Regions from separate parts of the Filomicrobium sp. genome, predicted to be linked through region 2. Evidence: predicted binding sites of a transcription regulator. Region 2 holds the regulator's gene; each other region holds the start of a gene.
The links. Region 2 encodes HrcA, which represses chaperone genes, less so after heat shock. Its sites were predicted from a motif close to GTTAGCACTCNCNNNNNGNGAGTGCTAAC; they were not measured.
Positions count from the first base shown of each region.

Region 1: K5845_RS10760 (co-chaperone GroES) is a predicted target of HrcA. The motif match lies at 1,659-1,687, and genes of this name have one in related genera.
Region 3: K5845_RS04835 (co-chaperone GroES) is a predicted target of HrcA. The motif match lies at 1,895-1,923, and genes of this name have one in related genera.

Region 1 covers NZ_JAILWT010000003.1:716,173-720,375, reverse strand. The annotation lists gene K5845_RS10765 (H-NS histone family protein) at 998-1,381, shown strand; gene K5845_RS10760 (co-chaperone GroES) at 1,835-2,149, shown strand; gene groL (chaperonin GroEL) at 2,206-3,840, shown strand; gene K5845_RS10750 (CCA tRNA nucleotidyltransferase) at 3,917-4,203, opposite strand, start outside.
Region 2 covers NZ_JAILWT010000005.1:240,769-244,971, forward strand. The annotation lists gene rdgB (RdgB/HAM1 family non-canonical purine NTP pyrophosphatase) at 1-520, opposite strand, end outside; gene K5845_RS14680 (VOC family protein) at 517-957, opposite strand; gene rph (ribonuclease PH) at 966-1,679, opposite strand; gene hrcA (heat-inducible transcriptional repressor HrcA) at 1,960-3,015, shown strand; gene grpE (nucleotide exchange factor GrpE) at 3,127-3,861, shown strand; gene lepB (signal peptidase I) at 3,943-4,203, opposite strand, start outside.
Region 3 covers NZ_JAILWT010000002.1:232,407-236,609, forward strand. The annotation lists gene K5845_RS04825 (NAD(P)/FAD-dependent oxidoreductase) at 1-290, opposite strand, end outside; gene K5845_RS04830 (alkene reductase) at 474-1,565, opposite strand; gene K5845_RS04835 (co-chaperone GroES) at 2,031-2,321, shown strand; gene groL (chaperonin GroEL) at 2,399-4,051, shown strand.

The DNA of each region.
Region 1 (4,203 bases), on a different contig from region 2:
GGTGATTTGCGCGCAGACCGTATATCTTTGGACGCGCGGGTGCAACGCGCCGTGCTGCGCCAAGTTCCGAGCTGCAGCAACCGCAAATTCTCGAAATACGTACAAATGAAAAAGCCGGAAGTCTGACTTTAGTCCTGTATGACGCACGTGTGCTTGTGCACCAGACAGCATCAGCAAGAGATTGTCGGCCGGGGAATCCGTTCAGCGAGATTTTGGCGTCGCTACAGCTGCCGGTCTGTAACGTGAAGTCATTATGAGATTTTAGGGTCTAGGATAGAAAGCGCCTATAACGCGAAGACTGACAAACGAGAAGTGCGGGATATTGCAGTTGGCCTTCGTAAATGCGGGCCAACAGTCGAGCTTAAAGTTTAGAATGATTGAAATTGACGACGTGACATGAGAGAGCAAAAGACCGCATATTCCGCGTCCGGTTGTCGCAATGCCTGTAATTGAGAAATTTAGGCGTTACGAATAGGCGCTTGAACTGAGCTGGAATTTTAAGATCAGAGAGAAGAAGAGGTGGGGATGCAGCGACCCTGAGCACTGCACCCCCTGATCACGCCGGGGAAGATGGGCTTCAGGGTTTGGCCAACATAGGTGTCGCTCTCTGAACGCTCCCTGTTTGACTTGTTCATCTACCATTCATCGACTGGTGTTCGCGCCTGATGGGGCGCCGTGATCTCCGCCCTCTGAAAACTCTTCGAACCCGGACTTGAGAACATAAAGAATATTGTTGGATTGAGATGAAGTAGCAAATAGCCAAACTCAAAAAATGAAATAAACAAGTTGCGAGTAGTGGTGAGCACTTATAGTTTCGAGTTGACGGCTGCTCTGGCATACGATAACTCGCTATTTGCCAGACCTTGATTGAAGAAATTCATTAAGAAGAGAATTTCTAATTCCAGGTGAGATCAAAAACACAATAGAATCTGCGCTATTGTTAATGGTTAATTCACGCAGCTGGCGCAAGACCTAGAATGGAAACTGGAACACAGATGTGGGTTTGATCGATATGGCGAGACAGCGCGCAGTGACCAAGAAGGGGAAAGCACCTAAGATGGCCAACGTCAATCTGGCTAAAATGTCTCTGAAGGAACTCATCGCGCTTCAGAGTGATGTGGAACAAGCGATTTTGGCCGCGCGTCAACGCGAGCGTCAGGAAATCCTAGCCAAGATGGAAGAGCTGGCACAAGACGCTGGTTTTTCTATCAACGAGCTCGTCGGTGGCAAAGGGCGTGGCAAAGGAAAAGCGTCGATCTCGGCAGCCAAATACGTCAATCCCGATAATCGTTCGGAAACTTGGACGGGGCGCGGCCGTAAGCCAAATTGGCTCGTCGCGAAGCTGAATAAGGGTTCAAAGCTCGAAGATTTCGCGCTTTGAGAGGAATGATGGGTTCTATTCGAATCTAATATGTTCATTTCAACAATGCCGGCCGCGACAAGCGGCCGGCATTGTTTTTTGACGTAACGACCTTTTGATAAATGCCGGCCTCCCGGTGCAGGTACCCGCCAACGCTAAAACAGGCCGAGAGCCACGCCAACAGTGTGGCGTGAGCAGTGGTCGCCCCACAGGAAAAGTCAGTTTCAGAACGCGGCGGCTTCGGAACCGTAGGATCCCAGACGGCAGGCCTGAAGACGTTGTAGGCGGTTGAATTTGCCTTAGCACTCTCCCCTTGACAGTGCTAATCCAGCTCGCCATATCGCTGGCGCGGCGCGTGAGAACCTCAATTTCGTATTGCGTGGCATTGACGGTTCACGAAGCGTCGTGATCGAGCCTGATTTCAAAGGCCGCGATCAATACGCAAACATTGAACCGTACAATGAGGTTATCGCCATGAAGTTTCGTCCTCTTCATGATCGGGTCCTGGTTCGTCGAATTGACGAAGAAGCCAGAACCTCCGGCGGCATTATCATTCCCGACACAGCGAAAGAAAAACCACAGCGAGGCGAGATTGTTGCTGTCGGCCCCGGATCGCGCGCTGACGACAACAAAGTAGTCCCGCTCGACGTCAAGGTCGGAGATCGCATTCTGTTCGGCAAATGGTCTGGCACTGAGGTCAAGATCGGAGGCGAGGAGCTTCTGATCATGAAAGAAAATGACATTCTTGGCGTGCTCGAGGGTCCGGCAGCGGCAAAGCAGGCCGCCTGATCGATCTCCAAGCATCCATCATTTTACACTCGCGACAATTTTAGGAGTGGTTCAAAATGGCAGCGAAAGACGTAAAGTTTTCGCAGGACGCGCGCGAAAAGATGCTCCGCGGCGTCGATATCCTGGCAAATGCGGTGAAGGTGACGCTCGGTCCGAAAGGACGGAACGTCGTAATGGAAAAGTCATTTGGTGCGCCGCGTATCAGTAAGGATGGCGTAACGGTCGCCAAAGAAATCGAACTTGAAGACAAGTTTGAGAACATGGGCGCGCAAATGTTGCGCGAAGTCGCTTCAAAGACCGCAGATCTCGCCGGTGATGGGACGACCACTGCGACCGTTCTGGCCCAGGCAATTGTCCGGGAGGGTGTAAAGTCGGTTACGGCCGGCGCAAATCCCATGGACATCAAGCGCGGCATTGATGCCGCGGTAGCAGCCGTTGTTGCGGAACTTGCGCAGAAGGCCAAGCAAGTCACGCTGAACGAAGAGATTGCCCAGGTCGGCACGATTTCGGCGAATGGCGATTCAGAAGTGGGCCGTATTATCGCCGAAGCAATGAAGAAAGTCGGCAATGAAGGCGTGATAACCGTCGAAGAGGCGAAAAGTCTCGAAACCGAGTTGGATATCGTCGAGGGGATGCAATTCGACCGCGGGTATCTCTCCCCCTATTTCATCACCAATGCGGAAAAGATGATCGTCGAGTTTGAGAATCCATTGATCCTCATCCACGAAGCAAAGCTCTCAGGTCTTCAGGCAATGCTGCCTGTCCTCGAAGCTGTTGCGCAATCCGCCAGGCCGCTTCTGATCATCGCTGAAGACGTTGAGGGCGAAGGCTTGGCGACACTGGTCGTCAACAAGCTACGCGGTGGCCTGAAGGTTGCCGCCGTCAAGGCTCCGGGCTTTGGCGACCGCCGCAAAGCGATGCTAGCCGATATCGCCGTTTTGACGGGTGGCACCGTCATCTCCGAGGATGTCGGCATCAAGCTCGAAAACGTGACGCTCGACATGTTGGGAACCGCCAAACGCGTCACGGTCGACAAGGAAAGCACGACGATCGTGGACGGTGGTGGCAGCGCGGCCGACCTCGAAGCCCGGTGCCGTCAGATCAAAGCCCAGATCGAGGAAACGACGTCCGACTATGATCGCGAGAAACTGCAGGAGCGGTTAGCCAAGCTCTCGGGCGGTGTCGCGGTGATCAAGGTCGGTGGCGCTACCGAGATGGAAGTTAGAGAGCGCAAGGACCGCGTCGACGACGCATTACACGCCACACGTGCGGCCGTTGAGGAAGGTCTTGTCCCTGGCGGCGGCGTTGCACTCTTGCGCGCTGCTACCGTGCTTGACCGGTTGACGCCTGAAAACGAGGATCAAAAGACCGGTATGAATATCGTTCGCAAGGCTCTGCAGGCGCCCGCGCGACAGATCTTCACCAATGCGGGTGAAGATGGATCCGTTATCATCGGCAAGATCCTGGAAAACGACGCCTATAGTTTTGGCTATAACGCCCAACTGCATGGCTACGGAGACCTCATTCAGACGGGGGTCGTCGATCCGGCCAAGGTTGTCCGGTGCGCCCTGCAGGATGCAGCCTCCGTGGCAGGCCTCCTCGTCACCACCGAGGTGATGATCGCCGAACATCCGAAGGAGGAGCCCGCAGCAGGTCCAATGCCCGGCGGCATGGGCGGGATGGGCTTCTAACCCGTCTCCGTCATACTATTTGAGAAGGGCCGGCATTAAGCCGGCCCTTATGTTTTAAGTTTCTCAATCTGTTGACTCAGGCATTCGCAATGTAGGGCCTTGCGACTGTTGCGAGGTGATGATGAAGCTGCGCGTCATCATCCGGAAAATCGGCGGCGATCCACCAGTCCTGAAATTGCCGCAGGACGATACCGACGTTGGGTCCAGGGGGCACGCCGAGCGCGACAACGTCGGAACCTTTGAAAGGCACCTCCGGAACCTTCCACGTCGAGAGTTCATGGAAGCGTACGTGCCAAGCTTCATCGGCCGCACCGGCTGCGGATCGAGCCCATGTCATAATGTATGCTCGTTGGAATGCATCGA
Region 2 (4,203 bases):
GTTCCTTACCGTCGGCGACAAACATTGGATCATAGCCAAAGCCGTTTCCGCCGCGAGCGGGCCAGACCAAGTGGCCAAAAACCTTTCCCTCAAAATTCTGAGCTGTGCCGTCTGGCCAGACCAGGCTGAGTGCGCAAGTAAAGTTGGCCCGAGGGGGTGAGCTCCATCCCGTGCGGGCCGAGATCTCATCGGCAAGCCGCTTCATGGCTGCGCCGAAGTCTTTTGATGGGCCTGCCCAGCGGGCCGAATAGATGCCAGGAGCGCCGTCGAGGGCTTCAACTTCGAGGCCGGAGTCATCTGCGAGCGCGGGAAGATTGGCGGCGCGCGCGGCATGGCGCGCCTTGAGTTCGGCATTCCCAACGAAGGTGGTTTCTGTTTCTTCTGGCTCTTCCAGGTTCAAATCGGCGGCGGATATGGCGTCTAGGCCATAAGGAATGATCAACTGTTTGATCTCCCAGACCTTGCCGGGGTTGTGACTGGCCACAACGAGCTTGGTGCCGGGTTCCAGCTTATGGTTCATTTCAGTCCCCAGATCCTAGGCTCGGCGAATTCCAAACAGTTGCCTGCAGGATCGCGGAAGTAGATGGAATGGCCTCCCTGCGGCCATTCGAATTCCGTTTCGATCTCTACGCCGTTTGCTTTCAGCTTCTCTTTCCACGCCATAAGAGTGTCGCGGCTGGCGGGGAAACAGATGTGACCGGGACCATGCGCGCCGTGCGGTGGAACCGGTATATGGGCGTCGGGCGCTGGGTTCGCCGTTACAGTGGGGTTAAACACCAACAGCATCTGGTTGCCGCAGCGATAAAACAAGTGACGCCCTTCCTCCTTGGCTTGAAGTTTGAGGCCAAGGAGGCCGGAATAGAAGGCTTCCGCCCGGTCGAGGTCGTCGGCGTAAAGAACGGTTTCGAGAACGCCGTCGATAGATGAATGTGTTTGGTTCTGCTCGGTCAAGGACACTTAAGCCATCAGCTAACGGTGAGCTTTTGCAATTGCAGGAGTTCGCCGATGCCCTTTCTGGCAAGAGCCATAAGCTCGTCGAAGCTTTCCTGGCTGAACGGGACTGTTTCGGCGGTACCCTGCACCTCAACGATACCACCCGCGCCCGTCATGACGAAGTTGGCGTCGGCCTCCGCATTCGAGTCTTCCGCGTAATCGAGGTCGAGGACCGGTGTCGTACCGTATATGCCACACGAGACGGCTGCGACCTGGTCGCGCAGAACATCGTCTTTGACCATGTCGCGCAGTTTCATCCACTGGATGCACTCGTAAAGAGCAACCCATGCGCCGGTGATAGCTGCCGTGCGGGTGCCGCCGTCGGCCTGGATAACGTCGCAATCGACAGTAATCTGACGCTCGCCAAGACGTGGCAGATCGACGACAGCGCGCAGGGCGCGACCGATTAAGCGCTGTATTTCCTGTGTGCGGCCAGATGGATAGCCTTTCGTGACTTCACGGCGCGTGCGTTCGTGCGTGGCACGAGGCAACATCGAGTATTCGGCGGTGATCCAGCCGCGCTGCTGGCCCTTGAGCCAGGGGGGAACACGTTCCTCCAGAGATGCCGTGCAGAGGACATGGGTGTTGCCGAACTTGATCAGGCAGGAGCCTTCGGCATGCAGGGAAACGGCGCGTTCGATGGAGACGCGTCGTAGCTCGTCGGGCTGGCGTTTTGATGGGCGCATGAAGAAGCTCGGCCTGTTTGTTTTAGGGACTGCGGGATATTTCGGTGGAGCGTGCCAGGACACTCCTGGAACGGCCGATCCGCGCCGGACCCTAGAAGAGGGGCGCGGTGTGTTCAATATGAAATAGGCTCGGAAATGGTATCGTCTGAGATGTTTGCGAGGACATTTGACGAAGAGCCGTTGGTTTACCAATACTTATCGGGCGGGCGGACTTTTCCGGCGGGGCGAGAATAGTCCTTACATTTTTGGCCCCAATGCCCCCTTGAGCCAGGCACGAGCAATGCAGCGGATTACTGAAATCGCGGAGTTGAATGAACGATCGCGTACCGTCCTTCGTCAAATTGTTGAAACTTATTTGTCGACCGGAGAGCCGGTAGGCTCGCGCAACCTGTCACGTGTGCTTCCGATGACGTTGTCGCCGGCATCGATCCGCAACGTCATGTCGGACCTCGAACATTTAGGCCTCATCGTATCGCCGCACACTTCGGCAGGTCGGCTGCCGACGCAATCCGGTTTGCGGCTTTTCGTTGATGGTTTGCTGGAGGTTGGGGACCTCAATGCCGAGGAGCGGCGTGCCATTGAAGGTCAGCTCAGCATTCGCCACCAAGGCAACTTCGATCAGGTGCTGCACGAAGCCAGCGAGATGATTTCGGGCTTGTCGCATTGCGCTGGCGTTGTTCTTGCCGACAAGCAGACGATCCGGCTTAAGCACATCGAGTTTGTTCCGTTGGATCCGCGCAAAGCGCTTGTCATCCTTGTGGATGAGGGCGGCCGCGTCGAAAATCGGATTATCGAACTGCCGCCGGGCTTGCCTTCCTCGGCTCTTAGCGAAGCAGCGAACTATTTGAATGCGCACGTCATGGGAAAGACCATTTCGGAGGCGCAATTGCTGATCGAGCACGAGTTAACGACGGCGCGCGCGCAGTTGGACAAACTGACGCAACGGGTCATCAAGGCGGGGCTTGCGGAGTGGTCTGGAGCCCATGACGACCGCCAGAGCCTTATTGTGCGCGGCCAGTCCAACCTTTTGAAAGATGTTTCTGCGGAGGAGGACCTTGAGCGTATCCGTCAGTTGTTCGATGACTTGGAGGCGAAACGTGAGCTGCTGCAACTCCTTGGGCTCGCAGAGACGGCGGAAGGGGTGAAGATTTTCATAGGCTCGGAGAATAAGCTGTTCTCCTTGTCCGGTTCGTCGCTGGTGGTGGCGCCATTTCACGATGAACAGCGCAGAATTGTCGGTGTTATTGGGATAATTGGCCCCACCCGGCTTAACTATGCCCGTATCATTCCTATGGTGGACTACACGGCAAAGCTGGTTAGCCGCTTGCTCACTTGATCTGGCGGCGAACGCCCTGATATCGAAAGCGTTGGAAACGCACAGTGGTAGCGCGACGCAGAGTCTTGCGGCGCGGACCGCTGATTGCGGCACTTGCTAAGTGGAGAGAAGATGGCCGAAGAAACGAAAAAGCCTAGTCAAACCGATAACGGCGCGACTAACGGCAGGTCGCCGGACGTATCAACGGCTGCGGAGGAGATGGCAGAGGGTGCGCAGTCTGCTCCAGGAAAAGAAGGCGCACCGCTGGAAGACGTTAGTGCTCTCGCTACGAAACTCGATGAACTAAACGCGCAGAAGGCGGATCTCACGGACCGGCTGGTTCGTGCGCATGCCGAAATTCAGAACCTACACAAGCGTCTGGAGCGTGAGCGCGAGGAGACGTCGAAATACGCCATCGCAAAGTTTGCGCGCGACACTGTAGCGGTCGCGGATAACTTCGAGCGGGCCATTTTGTCTGTTCCTGAGGAGGCGCTGTCGGACAATCCGGTGCTGAAAAGCTTGCTCGATGGCGTAACCATGACGGAGCGCGAGTTCCTGAATGTTCTGGAAAAACATGGTGTGGTCCGAGTCGACCCGAAGGGCGAGCCGTTTGATCCTCACAAGCACCAGGCGATGATGGAGCAGGAGGATACTTCTGTGCCTGCTGGTACGGTTCTGCAGGTTTTCCAGCAGGGCTACATGATTGGTGACCGCGTTTTGCGTCCGGCCATGGTTGTGGTTGCGAAAGGTGGTCCCAAAGCTGCGCCCGCATCGGTCGAGGCGACGCAGAGATCCGGGACGTCCGATCAGCCGGAAGGGCCTGCGAATGAGGCAAGCCCATCGGATGAGGATGAGCCGGATCGCTGATCACTAAACTTGAGTTGGGCTATAATTCAGGAGCGCTGGCGTAGTTGCGTCAGCGCTCTTTTTTGGCTTCGAGCCCGCCCCCTATTCGAGCAGGGTGACAAAACGGCGATCGGCGCATGTGACTCCGCTTTCCTCAGTGCACGAATAGAAGCTGTAGAGGATAACTTCTGCTCGACCGATGAGATTTTCAGCTGGCACCATACCCATCTGCGGGAATCGGCTGTCCGAAGAGTTGTCGCGGTTGTCACCCAGCATAAAATAGTGGTCCGGCGGTACGGTGACCTCAGCCATATTTCGGCCGGGCATATAACGGGTCCGCTGTAGAACCTTGTGGCTATCTCC
Region 3 (4,203 bases), on a different contig from region 2:
GTGTCGGTCGTCAGAAAGAAGTATCCCGGCGCGAAAAGATCCACGTGCTTGAGATTGGGGGCGTAGAGCCGGACGCCATAGACGCGACGGGTCAGCGCATGCGGGATGTCGATTTCCTCGACAGCTTCTTTGACAAGGATGCCGGTCGTCGCCACGCGATGGCCCGCGCCGTGCTTGGCATCAAGCACCGCCACCTTGAGGCCGCGCATCGCTGCCGTTCGCGCTGCGACGAGACCTGCGAAGCTGGCCCCGACGATAACGAGGTCATAGGACGCTGCGGCAGGCAACATGGCGGATCTCCCATCCAGACGTTGTCGATCAAGCGACGATGGAAGGAAATTACGCGGTATACGCGAAAAGAGTGGGGCTCGATGATGGCCGTTCTGCGTCAAGCGGAGGTAATGAGACGGGCTTTCCGCGTTTCGACAAACAAGCGGAAAGCCCTAGGGTCACGCGCCATGAGAGATGAGTCTTCAGGCCCGAGTTTCCTCTGCGGCGAGCACAGGATAGTCCGTATATCCGGCGCGGCCAGGCGTGTAGAACGTCGCTTCATCCGGCGCGTTGAGAGCCGCGCGACGGCGCACACGCTCCGGCAAGTCGGGGTTGGCAATAAAGCTCTGCCCGAACGCAACGGCAGCCGCCGTCCCTTCCGCGATCACAGCCGTAGCGCTGTCCGCATCGTATCCTCCAGCCACGATCATCGGACCGCTGAAACATCCGCGCGCCAGCGCCACCACATCTTCCTCGACCGTGTTCGCAGTCGGCCGCATCACATGCAGATAAGCAAGGTCACGCTTATCAAGTTCGGCGATGTACTTTTCATAAAGGGGCACCATCTCGTCTTCTTCGATGCCATTGAATTGGTGGCCCGGACTGACCCTCACCCCGACACGGTTGGATCCAACCTCGGCGATCACAGCGTCGATAACCTCAAGCGGCATCCGAATACGGTTTTCAATAGAACCGCCGTAACGATCCGCACGCTTGTTGACATTGGTGGAGAGAAACTGATGCAGCAGGTAGCCATTGGCACTGTGCACCTCGACACCGTCAAAACCGAGGTCGATGGCATGACGCGCCGCCGTCGCAAACTCCTTGGCGGTTGCACCAATCTCATCCGTCGCGAGCGCCCTTGGCACGTCGTGCGCGACGAAGCCGCTGGCGTCGGTGTAAATTTGCCCCGGAGCAGGCACCACGCTCGGCGCCACCACGTCGGCTTTCACGCCGCGATTAGCAGCAGCTGCGACACGACCGACATGCCAGATCTGACTGACAATCTTCGATCCTGCGCCATGCACCGCATCGACGATCTCTTTCCAGCGCACCATCTGGGCCTTGGTATGTAGTCCCGGCGTCCGGGGATAGCCCATCCCCTGAAATGAGGCCTGGGTCGCTTCCGTAATGATGAGGCCTGCGCCCGCGCGCTGAGCATAATATTCGGTCGCAAAATCTGCCGGCACACCCATCTCATTGGCACGAGAGCGCGTCAGGGGCGCCATGACAAATCTATTCTTGAGTTTCAATGCGCCGAGTTGGGTCGGCGTGAAAAGGACATCTGAAGCCATCGTGTTCATCCCCGGCTGGTTCTAAAAACTGTTCCGGCAAGATGACTCGCGGGATGGCCCACGAACGTCTCGCCACCGAGGGACGTAGGAAGCTGGTTCTTTAGTTCAATGATACCGAACAATAGAATAACCGTGAACAGCAAATGCCCGGCGGCGGCGCGACCGTTCCCAGGTTGGAAAAAATTAAGCTTTCATCCTTACCGAACTTGTCCTCTACGAGCTTAGGCCTCAAATCGGCATAATCGTCAGGTAGACGGCCATTAAAGCTGCAATCTTGCGGCCAAAGCCCTTGACAATATTCCCCAGCCTCCCTTATTCACGGCACGCCTGCTGGCACTCAAAGCAAGTGAGTGCTAACAGCGTCACCCAGATGGGTTGACCGGACGGCGTAGGCCGTGCCGCATTTTTCGTTTTTTGAACTCTCATTGAAGAGTTCCGCTTCAAAGCAAACGGAGCCTCCGCAATATGAAATTCCGTCCTCTTCACGATCGTGTCGTCGTAAAGCGCGTCGACAGCGAGACCAAGACTGCAGGTGGCATCATCATCCCTGACACCGCCGCGGAAAAGCCTCAAGAAGGCGAAGTCGTCGCGGTCGGCCCAGGCACCCGCGGTGATGACAACGAACTCATCGCCCTCGACGTCAAGAAGGGTGACCGCGTGCTGTTCGGCAAATGGTCGGGCACCGAAGTTAAGGTCGACGGCGTTGAGCTGTTGATCATGAAGGAAAGCGACATCATGGGCGTTATCGAGAAGTAAGCGCCCGGTCCCTCCTCAAATTTTGAATTCAATTCCTCCGGCCTGTTCCGGACCAAACTCTCCAGGAGACAGCAAACATGGCTGCTAAGGACGTACGCTTTTCGGCAGATGCCCGCGAGCGCATGCTGCGCGGCGTCGACATCCTCGCCAACGCGGTGAAGGTCACGCTCGGCCCCAAGGGTCGCAACGTCGTCATTGAAAAGTCTTTCGGTGCACCGCGCACTACGAAGGACGGCGTCACCGTTGCTAAGGAAATCGAACTCGAAGATAAGTTCGAGAACATGGGCGCACAGATGCTGCGCGAAGTCGCTTCCAAAACGAACGACATCGCTGGCGACGGCACCACCACCGCCACCGTTCTCGCACAGGCTATCGTTCGTGAAGGCCTGAAGTCGGTTGCCGCTGGTATGAACCCGATGGACCTGAAGCGCGGCATCGATAAGGCCGTTGTCCAGGTTGTCGAAATCATCGGCAAAAAGGCAAAGAAGGTCAAAGACTCGAACGAAATCACCCAGGTCGGCACCATTTCCGCAAACGGTGAAATCGAAATCGGCGAGATGATCGCTGAAGCAATGCAGAAAGTCGGCAACGAAGGCGTCATCACGGTTGAAGAAGCCAAGTCGCTCGAAACCGAACTCGACGTCGTCGAAGGCATGCAGTTCGACCGCGGTTACCTCTCGCCGTACTTCATCACGAACGCCGAGAAGATGATCGCCGAACTGGACGATCCTTATATCCTCATTCACGAGAAGAAGCTTTCCGGTCTCCAGCCTCTGCTCCCCGTTCTCGAAACGGTTGTGCAGACAGGCAAGCCTCTCCTCATCATTGCTGAGGACATCGAAGGCGAAGCCTTGGCGACCCTCGTCGTCAACAAGCTGCGTGGCGGCCTCAAGGTTGCTGCCGTCAAGGCTCCCGGCTTCGGCGATCGCCGCAAGGCCATGCTTGAGGACATCGCGACCCTCACGAACGGTCAGACGATTTCCGAAGACCTCGGCATCAAGCTCGAGAACGTCTCCATCGACATGCTGGGCCGTGCTAAGCGCGTGACCATCACGAAGGATGACACCACGATCGTTGACGGCGCAGGCAAGAAGAAGGACATCGAAGCCCGCGTTTCGCAGATCAAAGCACAGATCGAGGAAACGACGTCCGACTACGACCGTGAAAAGCTCCAAGAGCGTCTCGCAAAGCTGGCTGGTGGCGTTGCTGTCATCCGCGTCGGCGGAGCGACCGAAATCGAAGTTAAGGAGCGCAAGGACCGCGTTGACGACGCACTGAACGCGACCCGCGCAGCCGTTGAAGAGGGCGTTGTTCCTGGCGGCGGCGTCATGCTGCTCAAGGCATCCGCAGCCATCGACGTCGAAGGTGACAACGAGGACCAGGAAGCTGGCATCCAGATCGTTCGCCGCGCACTGCAGGCTCCGATCCGCCAGATCGCAGATAACGCTGGTGTTGAAGGCTCCATCGTCGTCGGCAAGGTGCTCGAAACTCGCGGTCAGTCGTTCGGCTATGACGCCCAGAACGACGAGTACGGCGACATGCTCGAAAAGGGCATCATCGACCCGGCTAAGGTTGTGCGCACCGCACTTCAGGACGCCGCTTCGATCGCCAGCCTGCTGATCACCACCGAAGCTGCTGTTGCTGAGGCTCCGAAGAAGGACGCTGGCCACAGCCATGGCGGCGGCGGCATGGGTGGAATGGGCGGCATGGGTGGAATGGACATGATGTAAGTCCATCCCCGCTCACTTTCTGAGCCATTACGATTTGGCCGTCCGCAGGAACCTCTTGCGGACGGCCATTTTTTTTCTCACGCGATGTTGATCTTCACGCACCCCACTGTCGTCGGGTCGAGATCCAGTTTTCACTAGAACGCCACAAATTT